DNA from 3 places in the Lysinibacillus zambalensis genome. Region 1 is predicted to be linked to each of the others. Evidence: predicted binding sites of a transcription regulator. Region 1 holds the regulator's gene; each other region holds the start of a gene.

Region 1 (7,726 bases):
TAGCATTATCTATATTAATGCAAGGAGATAAACCCATTGTAACTGTTGGGTTAAACACTGAAAAAATTAAAGGGGAATCTGGGTTATCTTGTATAGCCGATACACAAATAAGTGAAGTTAATCTTGACGAAATCGATAGCTTATTGCTACCAGGCTGTATGGATATAGCTTTACTAATAAATGAGCAAAAATTAATTGATTTTATTGGTAATGCGCATGCCAAAGGAGCAACAATTGCAAGTATCTCTAGTTCTCCATCTCTTTTAGCGAAAGCCGGAGTATTAAAAAACAGAAAGTATACTGTTGGATTGCCGCTAGAAGTTATAAGAAAATTAGACTTCTTCGATCTTAATCATTTCTCTGAAGACCTAGTTGTCCAAGATGGAAACATCATAACTGCAAGAGGTAGAGGATTTATACAATTTGGGATTACTGTGGGGAAAGCCCTACATCTCTCGTTTGATGAAGATTGGTACAAAGAATAAAAAAAGCTCTAAATGATATGAAAGATTACTACAATAAAAGATGGCAAGTTTCTAGAGAATATTGAGCAAGAGAGGTAGAAATGGCTACTTCTCTTATTTTATTTCCAAAATGTCCAATCTGTTGGACATTCTTTCGCTGTTCTATCAGTCATTTTGGCGTTTCTATCCACGTTTTTCGCTGTTCTATCAGTCACTTTGCCGTTTCTATCCACGTTTTTCGCTGTTCTATCCGTCACTTTGCCGTTTCTATCCACGTTTTTCGCTGTTCTATCCGTCACTTTGACGTTTCTATCCACGTTTTTCACTGCTCTATCCGTCACTTTGACGTTTCTATCCACATTTTTCGCTGTTCTATCCGTCACTTTGACGTTTCTATCCACGTTTTTCACTGCTCTATCCGTCACTACTCGTTCCTTCACCTTCATATAAAGCCTTTAAAAAGAAAAAAATCAGTAGGAAAACTCCCACTGATTAAAACGTTACTTTATTTCGTTACCCTCTAAATGTTCCCGATATCTCCTATGGACAGTGGCTTTGCTTACGTCAAAGCCTAGCCCCCTAAGAGTCATAGCTATTTCCTCAAATGTGAAGCCTCGATTGCGGAGTTTAACGATCTCTTCTATAGGGACATCTTTACGTTCCTGGCCGTTTGGGTTTCCTCGGTTAGATAAATTATTTTCAGGGCGGTAGCCATTTTCAACTGCCCGACGCATGCCACGACGTATTTTAGCATTATGGATTCTACGCTGGTACTCCTCTACAATTGCTAAAATTTCTAGGAGCATCGTATCCATTTCATTTAATTGTACAGGTCCCTCGTCTCGCATAGAGAAAACATTAGTTTCAGTTTTCTGCAATAAATGCAAAACGGCCATTCGAGCATTTCCACGTCCTAAACGTGTTTCATCCTGCACAAATAATGCTGTTACTTCTTTTTCTTTTATGAAATCGAGCATTTCTAGTAATCCTTCTCGTTCCACATCATAGCCACTATGCTTATCCTTAAAAACAAGTTTCACTTCGTAGCCCTGTTCTCTAGCATAGCGTACTAACTCCTCCTCCTGTCGCTCTAATGAGGAGCTTTGTGTCTCTTTTTCTGTACTCACACGGCAATAGACAACAGCCGATTGTTGTTTTGTTATCATTTTACATTTCTCGCAATTTCAATTGAATTTATAGAATTGGGTTGGTCGTCACCCACTACTGGAATCACTAGAGAATTACCTGCAATAATTCGTACGTTCGATAATTCATTTTCTGCCTTAACAAGCTTAATCCATTCATCCGATTTCATTTTACCACGGTATTGTTCGGCTAACGACCATAAACTATCACCATGTTCGACTTCAATTTCTGCGTATGTGACATCCCCTGGATCTGTTATAAAAAGATATGCTGTAAATAGTAGACAAGCTCCTAATAAAGTTGTAATATGTGGATTTTTTTTAAACCAGTTCATGTGTATAACCCCTTTTCAAGAATGTTTGTTCGGAATATATGTTCTTATAATAATGCGAACAAACGTTTTTGTCAAACACTTTTCGAACCTATGTTTGCTTAAGTGTTCGCATTCTGCTATACTACTAATAAGTAGAATGACTAGAAAAAAGAGGTGAGCAATCATGAAAAAAGTTTCGAAAAGACAAGAGGCCATATTAGATTTCATTAAAGAAGAGGTACGCACAAAGGGGTATCCACCATCTGTACGTGAGATTGGTGAAGCAGTTGGACTTGCTTCAAGCTCTACAGTTCATGGACATTTAGCTCGTTTGGAGCAAAAAGGCTTAATCCGACGCGACCCAACTAAACCACGTGCCATTGAAATTCTAGAGCCAGAGGATTCTATTCAAAAGCAACATGTTATACATGTCCCACTTGTTGGGAAAGTTACTGCAGGTTCTCCGATAACTGCTGTTGAAAATATCGATGAATATTTCCCGCTACCGGATATTTATGGTACAAGTGAAGATCAGTTATTTATGCTAGAAATTATGGGTGAATCAATGATCGAAGCTGGCATTTTAGACGGAGATTTAGTTATTGTTAAACAAAAATCTACAGCTGATAATGGTGATATTGTAGTTGCAATGACTGAAGAGAATGAAGCAACTGTAAAGCGTTTCTTTAAGGAAAAAAGTCATTTCCGTTTACAGCCTGAAAACGCAACAATGGAGCCAATTATCGTAGACCAAGTTTCTATTTTGGGCCATGTTGTAGGTCTTTATCGTCGTGTTCATTAAAAGTATCTCAATAGCAGCGTACAAAAAGAGGATTCTATGTTCACAAATGGGCATATACCTCTTTTTCTTATTTTTGAGTGCCTTTTTATACACTAAAAAAGAACCCACTGTATAATGGATTCTTCCCTCTAGCAATGTCTTTAGTTAATTTAAAAAAGCTCATCCCCATAACGTGGGGGTGATTTTCGTTCCGGCCGGGCGCTTTGTTGCTGCCTCTTCGCTTTCGCACAGTTAAAACATTTGTTGCTGCCGCTTCGCTTTCGCACAGTTAAAACATTTGCCGCTGCCGCTTCGCTTTCGCGCAGAGCTTCCTAAGGGCGTCCGATGAGCCGCTTTTATGGCATACATCTATTTTTCATGTTTATTACCAAGGTTATCTTGCCATTTATACAAAATTCTATTCCGTAATGCTTATAAAGTTTTATGCCTCTACCTTGAATTTCAAACTCGCCTTTACAAATGCATAGAATAATTTTTTTGATGCTTCATCACCTACAATGGCTAGCTCTTCAGGATGCCATTGTACTGCTAGACAAAATGGTAAATCTTCGTGTACGACGGCTTCAACGATACCATCACTTGATTTGGCTGCCACTTTCAATTTTTCTGCTGCTGCGTTTATTGCCTGATGATGAAATGAATTTACCGCTATTTTTTCTTCCTCGATAATTGTTGTTAATAATGTATCCGGTGTTAGATGAACATGATGTGTAGCAACGCCCCGTGCCGCTTGTTGCGTATGCTTTATTAATTTTTTACTATGATATTCACTATCAATGTCCTGATAGAGTGTGCCTCCAAATGCAACATTCAGCATTTGAATCCCTCGACAAATCCCGAAAATCGGCATTTTCCGAATAGAGGCGGCTTCAATCAATGAAAGTTCTACTGAATCCCTTTCCGGATGAATCTTCCCTAACTTTGGTGTAGGTTCTGCACCAAAAAGAAATGGATGTACATCATATCCGCCCGATAGTAATAATCCGTCCGTCAACGATAAAATTTGTGCTACATCCTCTTCAACTCCAATCGGAATTATAAGAGGTACACCCCCAGCTTCAATTATACTTTTGCTATAAGCAGCATTTAATCTTGAGGACAAATCATCCTCCGCAAAGGCTGTTATTCCGATAATTGGTTTCATCTTATCCCCTCCATGATCTATATCTAGCATTAACTACCTATAAAAGCTTGAAGACTATTAATCATCGAAGGACTCCTCCACTGATTAATTACCAAAACCCAAGATACCAATTCATCAACGCATCCCCATAGAAATAGATAATAATAGCAGCTAAAGCAATAGAAGGTCCGAATGGTATAGGTGTTTCTCTTCCCTGTCCGCGTACTTTTAACACTACTATTCCAACAATCATGCCAATGACAGCAGCTATAAATAGTGTAAGAATTGCATGTATTGTACCGAGTACGAGACCAAGTAAAAAGAATAATTTAATATCGCCTCCACCCATTCCACCTCTTGATAGGACAGCTATACAATATAATATGCCAAAACCTACCAAAGCACCAACTACACTGTCCCACCACGGAGACAAAGGAGATATGACGCGTCCAAAAACGAGCAATGGTAAAAAGAATAATAGCACTTTATCGGGTATAAGCATATAAGCAAAATCCGACACGACAATAATGACTAATAATGAAATAAATAATAGTGCTACAAAAAATTCTGCACTAAAGCCTAATTTCCAATAAGCAAATGTAAATAACATGCCTGTTATAAGTTCCATCAATGGATAAATCCAAGAAATTTTTTGCCCACAGCTTCGGCATTTTCCCCCAAGAAATACATAGGACAAAACAGGTACCAAATCAAGCGCCGTCAACTGTCTCTTACAAGAAGTGCAATGAGAGGGTGGACGCACAATGGACTCCTTCAAAGGCACGCGTAAACCAACTACATTAAAAAATGAGCCTAAAAAGAGCCCAAATATGAAAACTGTAATTGTATAAGCAATCTCCATTTTTATTTCCTCCTATACTAATAGACGCCCATACATTGGAAGTATGCGCGCCAATCAATCTATTGTTGTCCTTCATAATAGAACGTCGTTACTTGTATGGTAGATTTTAAGGCTGTATCTGCATCCTCCTGGAACTTTGCTTCCTCTCCAGTTGCTGTGAAATCGATAGCATCAATTTTCATCACACGATTAATTTTTTCAATCTCTTTTATAAATTCAACCATTGCATTTTTATCCAGTGCGACAACATCAATATTAAATGTTACTAATTTTAATTCCTTTGGTATGGAATCTTTATTGAGAGTAGCAGTTGGTATTTTATCTTTCACTTCAGGTGTTTCATCATTCTTAGCAACAGCTTGTTCCTCAGCTTCATTTGCAGATTGCTTTGGTTCAACCTGTTCCTCAGAATTTGCCGAGTTGGGATCTGTCATAGTAGAATCCATTACAAGTGAATCATAATTATTAAAATCCACAGCTTCTACCCGTGTTCCCGTCACCGCTTCAGTCTCTTCAATATTTCGAATTACCTCTTCAATAGCTCTAGTTTGAGGTACTTTTTTACGCAATGTTAAATTACTTCCACTAGATGATTTGCCATTCTCTTCAATTACAGCAATCTGCTTCTGAATAGTAGACATTTCTTGTTGAAGTGCGTTAATTGAACTTTCCTTCGCATCTACTTCTTCTAATTTAGGTGTTACTATATAGTAATATAGTGCAAATAAAATAGCTGCAACGAAGGCTGTTAAGATAAGAATCGTTGAATTTTTACTACTAGTCATGATTCTCTACCTCCAGCGAGAAATTTAAAATCAATTCCTAATGTAATCGTTGCCGAATAACGTGGCACTTCCTTAAACTTGTTCTTAGTATTTTCTTCCTCTTGATTTCCAATAGCAACATCAAAATTAGAAATAGTATCAACCTGTATATCATTGAAATAGCGGCTTACTGTTAGCTTCTCTAAATAAGATGATATGGCTGACATTGTTTCAAAATCAGCCGTAACCTCAACATTTTTTTCACCAAATACATAATCCCGTAAATACGTTTGCTCGGGTAACAATACTTGGGTTTCATCCATTAAGGGGGTCACTGGATACGAGACTTTTTCCACAAATTGTACAGATTGTTCCAATGAGCCTTCGTTCACATTTCGCTTTACATCTAGCTCAGTTTGAAGTTGTTCGTGTTGGGATGAAAGCTCCATTTCCTGCGCACTTAATTTTGTAAGATCACTTTTTGCTTGGAAAAACAAGAAAATCATATATCCTACTATCATACCAATTAGAATTATAAATACTATATAGAATAAAGCTGGTGTTGAATGCTTTTTTTCTAAATCTGGTAAGAGGTTTATTTCTGGTACCATCAGTTAACCTCCTTTAATGCAAGTCCAATCAGGCTTGCAAATTTCTCTGAAAATTGAGGGAATGATTTTTGAATGACTGAATCATTTAACATAATAATCGGTGTCATAAAATTATTTTCTAAAAACTCTTCAATGGTAGGGAGTAGTGGATTATCTCCTAAAATGATAATCTCATCAACACTTTTCTCACCTTTATGTAAGGAAAACTTAAAGAAATTCATGATACGATCTATTTCAAGCATTTGATCGGTAAGAATGATACGATAATCATCTTCGGCATCTAAACGATAAGCAAAACTAAACTCCTCTTTTTCTTCAAACTTCCACTCCGATAAATCTGTATCAAATGATTGGTACCGTAAAAATTCAAGTTGACCATTCGAAAAAATACTAATCGACAATTCATTGATGGACCAATCCGCTATTAAATAAGTTCGATTATCTTTTATTAACTGCAAATGATCTAACAGACGAATATTACACAATGCACGAATATCTGCTACTTGAGGTTCTAATGAAGCATCGAGTAAAAGACCAATCATTTTCGTCACTTCTTCTGAAGGTGCTGCAAATAGCATCGCCTGTCCATCACTAGGTTTTGGATCATACACATCAATAAGTGGATCTTGGAATGGAAGATGAATGGACTGACCAAGCTCCATCTCCACATACCCTTTTAATTCATGCCACTCTATATCATCAGGATGCTCAAAGCTCTTTAACAAAACGGAAGTATCCGGTACAAAAATACGCGCATTTTGCTTTTTGCCTGCCCATTTTGCCACATCATTTTTCATGACATCAAACAATTCCATTTCATCATGAATAACAGAACCCTCAACCATTCCCTGTACTAATGGCAATTCATAGCCCTTCCATTGCGACGGGTCAGCACCTTTTGCTACAATCGCACGTAATATATAATCCTTTATCTCAATCGACACATGCGATTTTTTCTTTTTTGTAAACACGGGGAAAGATGCCTCCTTTTTGATTTTTATAACAAAAATCAAATATATTAATCTTTCATTTGAACATCCAATTTGCGAATTGGATGTTCTTTGAAAGATCATTACTTATTCATAACTTTATTTAAAGCTTCTTCAGATATATTAGTATCTCCCGCTTTATAAAAACCATCGACAGTAAATTTTGTCGTATTTCTAATTTTCCCTAATTCACTATAATGTATAATATATTTTTTGTCTGCTTTAGTATATGTTACTTTATCATTAGGATCTAATTCACCTTCGAAAACGTCTTTAAGTACTTCTTCCTTACAAGTAACAGTATCTTGAGTCGTATCACCACAAGCTCCATCAGCAATAGCAATTTTTGCACCCGCTAGGACACCTGCAGCATCTGAAAGAATTGCTTTGTCTTTAGAATTGTTAATAATATTCCCAATAGCAGGAATGGCAATCGCCGCAATAATTGCTAGAATTACAATTACCGCTAAAAGCTCAATTAACGTTAACCCTTTTTGATTTTTTAATAGTTTTTTGTTCATGATTTTTTTGAACATCGGTGTTCCTCCTTATAAATTGTTATAATTAGTCCAAAAATATGTACACCTACAACAACAACAACTACTACTACTACAGACTTTTCTATACCACCCCCTTAAAAGATAGAACGCTT
Region 2 (7,726 bases), on a different contig from region 1:
GATGAAAGCTAGATAAAGTATGGCTCTTCTGCAAAACGAGGGGTTGATTTCCATTCCGACTGAGCGCTTTCCTGGGGGCGTCGGGGCAACAGGATGTTGGTCACGAAGGCGTTATCACAGGACGTGATGCTTTTAGCCTTCGTTCCTCTACCCGCTTCACTCGCAAGGCACGCTGCAGGGTCTCATCTGTGACGCTAATCCCCAAGGAGTCGCTCAGTCTCCACTCAACCATTTCATATAGCATGTATATTCTAGCATGTCACTTAAAACATACAACAAACTTCTGCAAAGTTTATTGTGCGAAAGCGTATTCGAGAATACAGTAACAGCAGTCTTACAGTCGCGTCACTGTTATACGTTTATTCCGTTTGATTAAGTACTATAGCATTCATTTTTGAAATGCATTGACATATAGTTTTCAACAACATGTGCTATCCAATTAATGTGGATAGCTCTTTTTTTGAAATTGCAATAGTATTTTCCATATGATTATGTAACTAATGAAATAAGCTTCAAAAAAATAAGTAATAATATTATCAGGTTGTCGATAGAGAAAAAATAGGATTATATTTGAGCGATATATAAGGATTTTTTTGTTGCTATTTTGCTAATATACCCCCATTTTAACTGATTGTAGCGTAGGGCTACTCGACTCCCGCGGGAAAGCGAAGCGTCAGCGACAAATGTTTTATCTGTGGGAAAGCAGAACTTCAGCAACAAAGCGAGTAGCCCGTAGCGGAAATCAGCCTTTCGAATTAATTAGAATGTATAAAAATGGTTAATTAATACACCTGATAGTAAATCATATAAATTCATTTAAATAGAAAGCTGCTAGTCTCTGTGAAGGCTAGCAGCTTTGAATCGATTATTTGATTTTATACATTATGGAAGGGAAAATTGTTGACTTATTGATCGACAACTAAATAGCCTTTTTTTTGTAAAGTAAGCTCAATTAAATCTAAAATTTCAACAGAAGGTGCGGAAATAACATGAAGGTGCGTACCATCTGTTAGTTCGGATAAATAACTTGCTTGTGTTTCGTTGACACGTTGAATAAATTTTTTTACCTCATGACGGTTAGAGACCATAATGGATGCAGTAATTTCTCCATAAATAGGATGTTCAACAATAACATTTTTTACTGTACCACCGCAATCAACTATTGTTATTAGTTCATCTTCTGCATTCTCTGCAGTATGGAAGCAAGGAATTGTCCGTTCGACGGTCTGCTGTATTTGTTCCTGATGCATATAAAGATATCCTTGACTAGTAGCAATAATAGGCTCATTCCTAGCTTTTAATAATGTCATATCATTGACAATGACTTGTCTAGAAACATTAGCGAATTTAGCTAGGTCCGTCCCTGTGATAGGTGCTGTGCTGTTTTTTAGTTGTGCTAGAAGTTGCAGTCGGCGTTCTTCGCCTAACATTTTTTTCATAAGAGATCACCTCTGCTTGTAATAAAGGAAGCAGTTTTCCTTAAAAACTAGTGTACCATGAAGCCTTTCTAACATGGGTGAATTTTTTGTATCCAAATGGAACATTGAACATATGATACGAAGAGAGGAAGGGAGGAAAAAATTGCGTATTCATATTGTCCAAAAGGGAGACACGTTGTGGAAGATTGCGAAAGAGTACGGAGTTTCATTTGAAGATTTGAAGCGGCTTAATGCCCATCTCGCTAACCCAGACTATATTGTACCGGGCATGGAAATTATCCTACCTGAAAAAATAAACAAAGAACCACATAGAGAACATCATCGAGAAACAGATCGTGGAATGCATAGAGATGGACATAGAGAGGGGGGGCATAGGGAATCACATAAAGAGGGGCATAAGGAACATATGCACAAAGAACATATGCATAAGGAGTCACCTACAAAGCATTTTAAAGAAAAAGAAGTACAACGACCAATGCCACCACCAATTATTGCACCACCACCACCAATGCCTGAACCACAGATGATTCCAATTCCTTATCCGATGCCGATGCCGATGCCTCAAGTGCCAGTTGAGCTTAGCTGGAATCAACAAGTTGTCATGCCAAGTGTAGAGCAGACTGTATCACCAATACAAATTCAACCACCACCACAACCAGTAGCCCAACCGACGCCAGCACCAATGCCAATGCCGCAACCGATTTTTATCATGCCACAAATGCCAGCAGTACCACATTGTGCAAGCTGTCATCAGCCAGTGCATCATCATATGTATTGGCCAATGCCGATGCAGATGCCAATGCCAATGGAGCCGTATACAATGCCAGAGCAACCATCATGTGGAATGGGATGCGAAAAAGTTGCTGGGGTAGGGGATTTCTTAGAATCTAGTACATCTCCATTCTTCCCTATGAAACCAGAATTTGAAGCTATGCCGGAAATGGAACAGCCTTGTGGTTGTCATGCTCAGCCAGCCATGATGCCAAATTGGCACATGGACCCATGTTTCTGTCAACCACCATGTCCGCCACCATGCCCACCGCCATGTCCATCACATTGCCCAATGCCATATTCGTCAGTAGGACCGTGGATGTCACCGCACTTTTTCCCAGGCGGGATGACGCCTTATCGATGGTAAAAAAGCGTATATCATTGAAGAAGTAAAGCCGAATATTTGGAAGTATAAATATCAATCCAATAATTATTTTGTGAAACGGGCAAAGCAGATAGAAATAGCAGAAAAGGTAAGGGCTATTCATCGACAGCTTGGATATCTAGAACCCTCGTTGATTTTGCCTTTAATGAAAAGTGATGACGAGTATTTAATCGTGCAAGATTGGCAAGAGGGAAGTCATGGTGCTAATTTTGCTCGTAAAACAGATCGGAAAGAATCACTGAAGTTATTAAATATGTTACATGATACACATAAAAAAATTGCTTGGCAACGTGTGCCAGGCTTGCACACCTATTCACAGCTTTTAAAATGGCAAATGCGTTTTATGCGTTTTAAAAGCAGACGGAAAGAGTTTCGGCCATTTTTAACAAAAGAAGAAATCGATCAAATTTTACATTATAGTGAGAAATCATTACAGTTAATCGCGCAGGAAGATGTACCTGAAAAAGAAATAACGCTTTTACATGGAGATGTCGTACATCATAATTTTTTATGGTGCTCAGATGGCGAATTACGTTTAATCGATTTTGATCTGGCACACCTTGGAGAAGCGGATGATGAATATATTTTATGGTTGCATCGTGTACTGCCAGCTGTAAATTATGACCTTGGTAAAATATTTGCAGAGCTACCAGAGATGAAACGATTAGATAAAAAAAAGCTTCATCGTTTAAAATATCCAAATGAGTTATTACGTGAATGGCTTTTTGCAGTAGATTTACCATTAGATCAGCAGCTGGTATTTTTAGATTATTTAGTGCCATTTACAAAACGAGCTCTCACATATTGGCCAAAACTGTGGTACGATATTGATAAAATGATAAAGAAATGACCGTCTTTCGGCGGTCATTTTTGTCTGTGAACGACTACTTGTACTATTTCTTAATGATAAGGAAATTATAGATTTTTAACTGTGTATAACCAAGAGCATAGTTTTCGTCTAGGATAAAGCGCTACATCCTCGAGGTCGCTTCGATTCCTCGGGCAAAAGTGGTGGATCGTTTACTTTTGCTTCGAGCTCTCCAGCGCTTTAGCGCATTTGTTATAGTCGAGCATTCGTTCGCAATATGCTATAATCGAAGACGATGATTGTGAGGGATTATAGAATGTATGATTATTTAAACGGACAAATAAAGCGTATAACTCCTGAGTATATCGTCCTTGAACAACAAGGGATAGGCTGGCAGTTGAATACACCTAATCCATTTGCGTTCAGGACATCAGCACTCGAACAACAAATATATGTACATTTACATGTACGCGAGGACGCACAAGTGTTATATGGCTTTCCGAATTTAGACCAACGAGAGTTGTTTCGTAAACTTATTTTAGTGTCAGGGATTGGACCAAAGGGTGCGCTTGCTATTTTAGCTACTGGGAATCCACAACAGGTTATCAGTGCCATTGAACGAGAGGATGAATCGTTTTTAGTAAAGTTTCCTGGTGTGGGTAAGAAGACGGCACGTCAAATGATTCTAGATTTAAAAGGTAAACTTGGCGGATTGTTAGATACTATTGAACTACCAAGTACAGAAGATGAGCTACCATTATTTGGTGTGAATCCATATAAACATGAGCTTGAAGAAGCTATTCTTGCCTTAATGGCACTAGGTTACTCTGAAAAAGAACTAGAAAAAATACGTCCACAGCTCGAAGATAACGACAAGCTTGAAACAACAGATGCATTTATGAAACAAGCTTTACAATTGCTATTAAAGTTAAAATAGTGAAAGGGGGGAAAGTACATGTCTGAACGTATGATGGCTAGTGAGGCAGGTAGCTATGATGAACATTTTGAATTATCTTTACGCCCACAAAGATTAGCACAATATATTGGTCAACATAAGGTAAAGGAGAATTTACAAATTTTCATTGAAGCGGCAAAGCTTCGTCAGGAAAGTTTAGATCATGTGCTGTTATATGGACCACCCGGACTTGGGAAAACTACATTAGCTGCTGTCATTGCTAATGAAATGAATGTCAATGTGCGCATGACTAGCGGCCCTGCAATCGAACGTCCTGGCGATTTAGCAGCTATTTTAAGCTCACTGGAGCCAGGGGATGTGCTATTTATTGATGAAATACATCGCCTGCCTCGTGCAATTGAAGAGGTGCTTTATCCTGCTATGGAGGATTTTTGTTTAGATATTGTCGTTGGTAAAGGCCCTGAAGCGCGCTCTGTACGACTTGATTTACCGCCATTTACACTTGTGGGTGCAACAACAAGAGCAGGTGCACTATCAGCACCTTTAAGGGATCGCTTTGGCGTATTATTAAGATTGGAGTATTATGATAATACTTCACTTGCAGAAATTGTTGTACGTAGTGCGCATTTATTTGATGTTGATATTGAACAAATAGCAGCACTTGAAATGGCAACGCGCTCACGTGGTACACCTCGTATTGCTAACCGTCTGCTAAAACGAGTACGAGATTATGCACAGGTGCTTGGAGATGGTATGATAACGGAGGGACTTGCTAAGCAAGCGCTTGAGCTATTACAAGTCGATCCTAGAGGGCTTGACCATATTGACCATAAACTTGTGACCAATATGATTGAGCGCTTCCGAGGTGGCCCAGTAGGCTTGGATACGTTGGCAGCATCTATTGGTGAAGAACGCGTTACGATTGAGGATGTGTACGAGCCATATTTGATGCAAATCGGCTTTATACAACGGACGCCGCGTGGACGTGTGGCAACACATTTAGCCTACGAACATTTTGGATATGAATATCCCCAACAAACCTAGAAGAAGGAAGTATTTTCATGCGTGTAGAAGATTTTGATTTTGAATTGCCAGAAGAGCTTATTGCACAAACCCCACTTTTGGACCGTACAGCTAGTCGATTAATGGTAGTGACGCCAGGCTCAACAAATGTAGAGCACCACCATTTTGCTCATATTTTAGATGAGCTACAAACTGGAGACTGTCTTGTGTTAAATGATACAAGAGTCTTACCAGCACGTTTAATGGGTGTAAAAGAGGAAACAGGTGCTCATATAGAGGTACTGCTGTTAAAGCAAATGGCGGGTACGGATGAATGGGAAACACTTGTTAAACCAGCTAAGCGTGTTAAAGTTGGCACAGTTGTAACATTTGGAGATGGCTTACTGACAGCTACTTGTACAGGAGAGCTTGATCATGGTGGACGTACATTTGAGTTTAAATATAACGGCATTTTTTATGAAATTTTAGAGCAACTTGGTGAGATGCCACTACCTCCATATATTCGCGAAAAGTTAGAGGACAAGGATCGCTACCAAACTGTTTATGCAAAAGAGCGAGGTTCAGCAGCAGCACCAACAGCAGGCCTGCATTTTACAGAAGAATTACTAGAGCAGGTGAAAGCAAAAGGGGTCGAAGTTGTTTTTATCACTTTACATGTGGGACTTGGAACTTTCCGTCCTGTAAGTGTAGAGTCAATTGAAAATCACGAAATGCATTCTGAATTTTATAGTGTAACGGAAGAAACCGCATCTATCATTAACCGAGTTAAGAGTAATGGTGGTAAAGTGATTGCAGTTGGTACAACCTCTACACGTACTTTAGAAACGATCGGCTCTAAATATGGAGGCGAAGTACGGGCAGAACAAGGTTGGACGTCTATTTTCATTTATCCGGGATATGAATTTACTGTTGTGGATGGTTTAATTACAAACTTCCATTTACCAAAGTCTACCCTTGTTATGCTTGTTAGTACGCTTGCAACAAAAGAAACAATTTTAAGTGCATATCAACAAGCTGTAGAAGAAAAATATCGTTTCTTTAGCTTTGGAGATGCTATGTTTATTCGTCCAAAAGGCGAATAAAGAAAAAATCGGAGTACTGTTTTTACTTTAGATAAGAGAGGAATTTTTATAATATGACACAACCAGCAATTCGTTATGAGCTACTTCATACTTGTAAACAAACTGGAGCACGCCTTGGGATCGTGCATACACCGCATGGCTCTTTCGAAACGCCAGCATTTATGCCTGTTGGGACACAAGCAACTGTTAAAACAATGTCACCTGAGGAATTAAAGGAAATGAATGCAGGCATTATTCTGTCAAATACGTATCATTTATGGCTACGACCTGGTAATGATATTGTTAAGGAAGCAGGGGGCTTGCATAAATTTATGAACTGGGATCGCCCGATTTTAACAGATTCAGGTGGTTTCCAAGTGTTCTCACTAAGTCAATTCCGTAAAATCGAAGAAGAAGGGGTTCATTTCCGTAATCATTTAAATGGGGACAAATTGTTTTTAAGTCCAGAAAAGGCGATGGAAATTCAAAATGATTTAGGTTCGGATATTATGATGGCTTTTGATGAATGTCCACCTTTCCCTGCGACGTATGACTATATGCTGCAATCAGTAGACCGTACTACACGTTGGGCTAAACGTTGTAAAGAGGCACATAAACGTCCAGAAGACCAAGGTCTATTCGGTATTATTCAAGGGGGAGAATTCGAGGATTTACGTCGTCGTTCTGCAGAAGCATTGGTAGAGCTTGATTTCCCTGGTTATGCAATTGGAGGCTTATCTGTTGGTGAACCTAAGGACATTATGAACCGAGTATTGGAGTTTACAACACCATTAATGCCAGCAAATAAACCACGTTATTTAATGGGTGTAGGTTCACCTGACTCATTAATTGATGGTGCTATTCGAGGTATTGATATGTTTGACTGCGTATTACCAACACGTATTGCCCGTAACGGCACATTAATGACATCTGAAGGCCGTTTAGTTGTTAAAAATGCAAAATATGCACGTGACTTCGGACCAATTGATCCAAACTGCGATTGCTATACATGTAAAAACTATTCACGCGCTTATATTCGTCATCTAATTCGTACGGAAGAAACGTTTGGTATTCGTTTAACAACTTACCATAACTTACACTTCCTATTGAAACTAATGGAACAAGTACGTGAGGCAATCCGAGAAGACCGTCTTGGTGATTTCCGAGAAGAATTTTTCGAGAAATACGGCTTTAATGGGCCAAACGCAAAGAACTTCTAATATTTAGTAAAAAGGGCATGCGAATTTGTGTGAATTAAGAATGTTTTTAGCAAAAAAATGTCTATCGTAGAAAAAATATTAGTAATATAGAAAAAAATTGGGC
Region 3 (7,726 bases), on a different contig from region 1:
TTGAGCTAAGGACTTATATAAAATTTCATTAATAAGCGTTGATTTACCTGAGCCTGAAACCCCAGTTACTGCAACGAATAAGCCAAGTGGTACATCCACCTTCACATTTTGAAGATTATTTTCCTTGGCACCTTTAATCGATAATTTGCGTCCATTCGGTTTGCGGCGCTCAATTGGCAGTGGGATAAACTTCTTACCACTTAAATATTGCCCCGTCAAAGACTCTTCATTTTCCATTACTTCCTGCGGAGTTCCTGCCGCTACAATTTGACCGCCATGCACACCTGCACCAGGACCAACATCAATCAGATAATCCGCCGCCAGCATTGTATCTTCATCGTGCTCGACAACAATAAGCGTATTGCCAATATCACGCATATTTTGCAGCGTACTAATAAGACGGTCATTATCACGTTGATGCAAGCCGATTGATGGCTCATCTAAAATATAGAGCACACCTGTTAAGCGCGAGCCGATTTGTGTTGCAAGGCGAATTCGTTGAGCTTCTCCCCCTGAAAGTGTTCCTGCCGCTCGACTTAATGTTAAATAATCTAACCCTACATTGACAAGGAAGCCAAGTCGCTCTTCAATTTCACGTAAAACAAGTCGAGCAATTTTCATATCCTTTTCTGATAAATCCAGCTCTTTGAAAAATGTATCAGCTTCCTGAATCGAATACTGTGTCACTTCACCAATATGCTTATCTGCTAGTTTTACAGCTAATGTTTCAGGCTTTAAGCGATACCCTTTACAAGATGGACATGCTTGCTGGGCCATATATTTTTCCATTTGTTCACGCACGTAATCAGACGTTGTCTCCTTAAAGCGACGTTCCACATTACGAACAACACCTTCGAATTCAATCATTTGATCTCGCACATTGCCAAACTCATTTTCATAATGGAAATGGATTTTATCTTTACCAGAACCATATAAAATTTTATCCATCTTTTCTTTCGGTAGATCCTTTACGGGTACGTCCATCGGGATATCATAATGATCGCACACAGCCTTTAATAACTGTGGGTAATATTGAGAGCTTGTCGGTTCCCACGGTGCTAAAGCATGCTCTAATAAACTTCGATCCCAATCGGGTACTACTAAATCAAGATCAACCTCTTGTGTCGAGCCTAAACCATCACAGCTTGGACAAGCCCCGAAAGGACTATTGAATGAAAACATACGAGGCTCTAGCTCTCCTATTGAAAATCCACATAGTGGACAAGCATGATGCTCACTAAATAATAATTCCTCATGCTCCATCACATCGACAAGTACTCGCCCATCTGCCAAACGTAATGCTGTCTCTAAGGAATCACTAAGACGTGCCGCGACACCTTCCTTCATCACAACACGATCGATGACTACTTCTATTGAATGTTTTTTATTTTTATCAAGTTCAATCGAATCATCTAAATCACGTAGCTCACCGTCGATACGTACTCGAACAAAGCCTTGCTTTTTTAAATCTTCCAGTAGCTTTACGTGTGTTCCCTTACGCCCCGCTACCATTGGAGCAAGCAACTGCATTTTCGTTCTTTCTGAATAAGTTAATAAACGATCGACCATTTGCTCAATCGTTTGAGAGGTAATTTCTATACCGTGATTTGGACAAATAGGCTTACCGATACGTGCATATAGCAAACGTAAATAATCATAGATTTCCGTTACTGTCCCAACTGTCGAACGTGGGTTACGGCTCGTCGTTTTTTGATCGATTGAAATAGCAGGAGATAATCCCTCTATCGCATCGACGTCTGGTTTATCCATTTGACCAAGGAATTGACGGGCATAGGCTGAAAGGGATTCTACATAACGGCGTTGTCCCTCAGCATAAATCGTATCGAACGCTAATGATGATTTCCCTGAGCCCGATAAACCTGTTAGCACGACTAATTGATCGCGTGGAATTGTGACATTAATATTTTTTAAATTATGTGCTCGTGCGCCTTGCACGACTATTTCAGTATTTTTCACAAGCCGTTCACCCTTCTAATTTCAATTCAAATATTGTATCGCGCAGCTCAGCAGCACGTTCGAAATCGAGTGCTTTTGCCGCTTCCTTCATTTCTACTTCTAGCGTAGCAAGTAACTGCTCTTTTTCCGCCTTCGTCAGCTTCTTACCTTTTGTAGCCTTCGCTACGTAAGTCTCTTCTTCCTCTGCCACCTGTGTCGCACGAATAACATCAGGAATTTTCTTCACAATCGTTTTCGGTGTAATACCATGCTCCTCGTTATACGCCATTTGCAATGCTCGACGACGCTTCGTTTCCTCAATCGCCTTTTTCATCGAATCCGTCATATTATCTGCATACATAATGACATGACCATTAGCATTACGCGCGGCACGTCCAATCGTTTGAATTAATGAACGTTCTGAACGTAAAAATCCTTCCTTGTCAGCATCTAAAATCGCCACAAGCGAAACTTCAGGAATATCCAGCCCTTCTCGCAATAAGTTAATGCCGATTAGAACATCATAAGTACCTTTTCGTAGCTCGCGAATAATTTCAATTCGCTCTAGCGTCTTAATCTCTGAATGCAAGTACTCCACCTTTAAGCCCATCTCTTTCAAATAAGCTGATAAATCCTCTGACATTTTTTTCGTCAATGTTGTAACGAGCACTCGTTCATTACGTGCAATACGATCTTGAATCTGATCGATTAAATCATCAATTTGCCCTTCAATAGGACGTACGTCAATTTGTGGATCAAGCAGCCCGGTTGGACGAATAATTTGCTGCACCATTTCCGGCGTATGCTCAAGCTCATACGGACCAGGTGTTGCCGATACATAAATAGCTTGATGTATATGTTTCTCATACTCTTCAAAACGTAAAGGGCGGTTATCTAGTGCTGATGGCAAACGGAATCCATGCTCAACAAGCACACCTTTACGTGCTTGGTCACCGTTATACATCCCTCGAACTTGTGGCAAAGTAACGTGACTTTCATCGACAACAAGTAAAAAATCATCTGGGAAATAGTCAAGTAGTGTATATGGCGTTGCCCCCGCTTCACGCAATGTTAAATGACGCGAGTAGTTTTCAATACCCGAGCAAAAGCCCATTTCACGCATCATTTCTAAATCGTAACGAGTGCGTTGCTCTAAACGTTGCGCCTCCAATAATCTATCCTCTGCACGCAAAAGGGCTAAACGCTCCTCCAACTCTTTTTCAATATTATCAATAGCTTTTAGCATTTTTTCTTCTCGTGTAACGAAGTGGGACGCTGGGAAAATAGCAACATGATCACGCTCTGCTAGTATTTCTCCAGTTAACGCATCCACTTCGCGAATTCGATCAATCTCATCCCCGAAAAATTCCACGCGGATACAATGTTCATCACGGGATGCTGGGAAAATTTCCACTACATCACCACGTACCCGAAACGTCCCACGTGTAAAACTCACATCATTACGCTCATACTGTACATCGACCAATTTTCGAAGCAACTGATTACGTTCAATTTCCATTCCCGTACGCACTGATACGACCAGTTCACGATATTCTTCTGGAGAACCTAGACCATAAATACAGGACACAGATGCAATAATAATGACATCATCGCGCTCGAATAATGCAGATGTCGCAGAGTGACGCAACTTATCAATTTCATCATTTATGCTTGAATCTTTCTCGATATAAGTATCCGTCTGCGGTACATAGGCCTCTGGCTGAAAGTAATCATAGTAGCTGACAAAGTATTCAACTGCATTATCAGGGAAGAACTCTTTAAACTCACTATATAATTGACCCGCTAGTGTTTTATTGTGTGCCATAATAAGTGTCGGTTTTTTTACTTCTTTAATGACATTAGAGATTGTAAACGTTTTTCCCGTTCCTGTTGCCCCAAGCAACGTTTGATGACGTTTACCTGCACGCACACCCTCCACTAATTCCGCAATTGCCTGTGGCTGATCTCCACTAGGCGTATATGGCGCTTGTAAATCAAATGTTTGCACACATGTCCCCGTCCTTTCCTTCCAATTTGTACATATATTTTAGCATAGCGCTATTAAAAATTCGAACATTTAACGAACGAATGTTTGTAAATATTTTTTCATTTGCTCTATTTGAGATGAATTCAACAGAACGTATGTACTACAATAATTAATCAGAACGTCTCTATCAATAGATTACCCTTTCCAAATGTTAGCTAATCGAGATGAGGTTATGTAAATACATGATCTAAGCAGGAATTTCATTGTTTGGTGATGAATTGCTCATCGGGTTCAGGTTTATTAAAGGGTTAAATAAGCGGAGCCTAGGGGTTTTGATCGAGTAAGTGGAAAAATAATCAGGTAGATTGAAGGGAACTGATCTGCTTAATTGAAAAAGTGATAACTAATATGAAATAAAAATAAGTAGAGAAAATGAGGTTTGCCCCACTTTCTCTACTTTTTTATTTTTGTGAATTAATCGGTAGTGTAACCTCCAGCTCAGGAATATATTGAATCTTCGGCTCATCATTTTCATCCATTTGAAATGCCCCCATTTCGTTTTCATCAAAAAGGTATATATACGGCTTAAGGGTTATTGTTTTGGGAATAGATTCAAATGGTTGGAATCTACGATCAGAAATATGTATGTTTCCATTTGTAGCATTCCACCCATCTCCGCCAATCAATTTAAGTTTATGGCCTTGATCATCAAAAATATCTACACCCATCGTGAGTGATGGTAGCGTAAAAATTGAGTTGTCAGTTAAAACGACTCGTGTAGTTAATCCTGTCGTTATTGGTGTAAATTCGACTTTTTCAACACTAAAATGAATATTTTTGTATTCTCGACTTACATTAGGTTGTATAGTCAGATAGTTTTCGATTTTTTTCACAGGAATATCAAATTTGAAAGGATCCTGTATGCCAGCTATTGTAGCCGATACTGTTAAATCGAACTGTTCTGGGAAAGGACTTCCTCCTTGATTTCTCAGATCAGAAAACTCAATAATAGCAGAATCATTATCTTTACCTGGCTTCGTAGCAATTCCAATAGATTTATCCGGAGCAAAGGATTTAACAGGAGCATCATTAATGAACAATTCGATATTACTGATTCGATCCTGTAAAGTTTCTTTCTCATTTTTTATATGAGGGCGTTCAATACCTATTGAAACACGCGTACCATCATATACTACTTCCGATACACTTAATGTAAAATCATCATGAGCAACACTTGTATGAAGTTTAGTTGAAAGTCCCTTTTCATCAGCAGTTTGCAGACCAAGATCACCAGCAAGTTTGAAAATAGATGAAAGCACGGGAACTTGTTTGATCGTGGCAGCCAAAGTTGGTGAAACTAAGCTAGTAATAAATATAAGACTAAAAATCATTGCTGCAGAGGCTGTAATCATCACCACTCTTTGACGCATTTTCTTAGAGGTTCTAGAACTTTCTGGCTGCTTTGTATAACGAGTGCTTTCGAATTTGTTCATAGTTCGATTAACCAAATCAACTTCTATAGGTGTTTCTCGAATAAATCTTTCTAACTGCTCTAATTCTTTATCCTCCTGTTTTGAACGCGTGTTCATAAATGTCCCCTCCTAACTTATTCTTTTTCACCAATTTTTTACGTAGTCGTTCATATTTTTTTCGAACAGTAGTTGGTTTAAGCTCCATAATAGCAGCGATTTCGTCGAAGCTATATTCCTCTATCGATCGAAGTAGCAGAATCCTTCTTTCGTCCATATGTAACTGTTCTAATAACTCATGAATGATATCGTCATATTGAAATTCTTGTTCATGAGTGTACTTGTACGCATGCTCTTTCTTAAAACTTGTCCAAAATTTATAGCCTTTACTTTTCTTTTTTATTAAATCAATACAGTGATGATGCGCAATTTTATAAAGCCATGCTGAGAAAGAAACAGTATAAGAAAACTTACTAATATTCTCTAAACCCTTTATAAAAATATCTTGTGAAGCATCCTCAGCTTCTTCTTTGTTTCCTAAAAGATAGTAGCAGTAAATATATATTGGCTTTTGAAAACAACGAATTATTTCTGTATAGGCATGAATATCACCTGTTTGAACTTGTTCCACGATAGATTTTATATCTAAATCGGCTTTTTCCTTGGAGTTATTCAGTACAGTCAAATATCTCCCCTCCTTTCTAACCTATATAACTGAAATTATTGGGGATTTGTGACACTATAAAAAAACTTATCGGGAAAAATTTTATAAAGCGACACAAACTTAGGACACTTATAACGTGGCAAGCGTGTTGATTACCCCTTTTTTTCCACTCTAATTAATTTGAAGGCTCTGATTTCCGCTACGGCTACTCGCTTTGTCGCTGACGCTTCGCTTTCGCACAGATAAAACATTTGCCGCTGCCGCTTCGCTTTCGCACGAAAAAACATTCGCTCCGTGCAGGGTCTAGTCTGTCTCGCTTTCCCACGGGAGTCGAGTAGCCCTACGCTACAATCAGTTAAAATGGGCATACATAAGCAAAATATCAACAAAAAAATTCTTTTATTAGCCAATAACAAACCTATATTTTCCTAATCAATACGCCTGATAAAGTGTATAAAATCCTTGCATAAATCATTTTCTACAAAAGAGACTTGGTTAAGTTCCTTTAAAAATCACTTTTAACCAAAAAGGTCTAGGCCCGGGTCGGAAACCATATATCTCCTTACTCTACATTCCTAACGAATTCAAGGTACTCACTCATCAATCTTGCAAATAAAACCACAAAAAAATCCCACCCTCCAATAACAGAGAGCGGGCTCGTCATATTATTCAGTTGTCTCTTGGTGTAAATCTACTAGTTCGTTTGCGTATAGATGAAATGCGTTTTCATCTTTGTCATCGAGTGCTCTATCTATCAGAACCATGAGCTGCTCTTCACGATGCTTACGCTGGATATGATTTAAAAATAAATCTAAATAAATCTCGTTTAATAATTTCTCTGCCTCATCAACTTTCTTTGTCTGACCAACGGCTTTTAGAAAATCTGTATACGAATAATATTTATCCAACGATCTCACCTCGATCCTTTTCTAAATTATAAGAAAATTGAAATTAAAATGCAATGTTTACGAACTGAAAATCACTTCGATTTACTATTATTCTCGTGCTATTTTAAGCAATTTTTCTAAGCAATTGCTTGAAATAGCACGAACCTCCTTCGTTTATCTATATTTTCTGAATTTAATTTTGTGTTTTACACTTCAAGAAGAAATAGAAAAGGAGGCTTACATAGATGTCAGCAAACTACGTCAATGGATATTTACTTTCTTTTAACACCTATTTACTTCAACCAGTTCAGTACGACTCTAAAATTTTCACTCGGGTAATTGATAAGCATAATGAACTTATCGTTACACGAAAGCCAATGCATATATTACGAAAATCTTGTATTTCGCTAGGAACAACCTATGAAGCAGCAAAGCATTCCGCTAAACGCTTCTTCGGTAATCAGCATAAGCTTCCAATCGTTGTTGCTTATGATTATGGTTACCCGTGTATTTTTCTACCCATCTATTCGCCAAACTCTGTCCACAACATCTGGATTGGCCTTCACGCCATTTCGAATATTGTACCAAGTAAAACGGGCTGTATCGTCACACTGAAAAACGATAAACAAATTGAATTACCCATTCAATATGCATCGATTAGCAAGCAATTTGTCAATGCATCGATGTTATATAAGCATTACATGAATGAACGCAAGCAGATTAGTCAGGACACCCCGAATCACCCACCTTTTTAAAGCAATCA

The links. Region 1 encodes LexA, which represses DNA repair genes until DNA is damaged. Its sites were predicted from a motif close to CGAACATATGTTCG; they were not measured.
Region 2: the regulator LexA is predicted to act here: its motif matches at 3,663-3,676, upstream of ruvA (Holliday junction branch migration protein RuvA).
Region 3: the regulator LexA is predicted to act here: its motif matches at 4,038-4,051, upstream of uvrB (excinuclease ABC subunit UvrB).

What each region holds. Positions count from the first base shown of each region.
Region 1 is NZ_JBEGDG010000006.1:128,268-135,993, forward strand. Features, by position in the region: gene ABNX05_RS10290 (DJ-1/PfpI family protein) at 1-485, shown strand, start outside; gene ABNX05_RS10295 (hypothetical protein) at 584-910, opposite strand; gene ABNX05_RS10300 (YneB family resolvase-like protein) at 965-1,630, opposite strand; gene yneA (cell division suppressor protein YneA) at 1,627-1,944, opposite strand; gene lexA (transcriptional repressor LexA) at 2,108-2,725, shown strand; gene ABNX05_RS10315 (gamma-glutamyl-gamma-aminobutyrate hydrolase family protein) at 3,147-3,869, opposite strand; gene ABNX05_RS10320 (prepilin peptidase) at 3,958-4,710, opposite strand; gene ABNX05_RS10325 (potassium transporter) at 4,770-5,495, opposite strand; gene ABNX05_RS10330 (PilN domain-containing protein) at 5,492-6,085, opposite strand; gene pilM (type IV pilus biogenesis protein PilM) at 6,085-7,056, opposite strand; gene ABNX05_RS10340 (prepilin-type N-terminal cleavage/methylation domain-containing protein) at 7,158-7,610, opposite strand; gene ABNX05_RS10345 (type II secretion system F family protein) at 7,725-7,726, opposite strand, start outside.
Region 2 is NZ_JBEGDG010000008.1:22,458-30,183, forward strand. Features, by position in the region: gene ABNX05_RS12180 (transcription repressor NadR) at 906-1,439, opposite strand; gene ABNX05_RS12185 (LysM peptidoglycan-binding domain-containing protein) at 1,582-2,577, shown strand; gene ABNX05_RS12190 (phosphotransferase) at 2,648-3,445, shown strand; gene ruvA (Holliday junction branch migration protein RuvA) at 3,720-4,340, shown strand; gene ruvB (Holliday junction branch migration DNA helicase RuvB) at 4,359-5,363, shown strand; gene queA (tRNA preQ1(34) S-adenosylmethionine ribosyltransferase-isomerase QueA) at 5,381-6,424, shown strand; gene tgt (tRNA guanosine(34) transglycosylase Tgt) at 6,478-7,623, shown strand.
Region 3 is NZ_JBEGDG010000018.1:22,987-30,712, forward strand. Features, by position in the region: gene uvrA (excinuclease ABC subunit UvrA) at 1-1,977, opposite strand, end outside; gene uvrB (excinuclease ABC subunit UvrB) at 1,985-3,964, opposite strand; gene ABNX05_RS19510 (DUF4179 domain-containing protein) at 4,405-5,532, opposite strand; gene ABNX05_RS19515 (RNA polymerase sigma factor) at 5,504-6,097, opposite strand; gene ABNX05_RS19520 (IDEAL domain-containing protein) at 6,742-6,984, opposite strand; gene ABNX05_RS19525 (competence protein ComK) at 7,209-7,718, shown strand.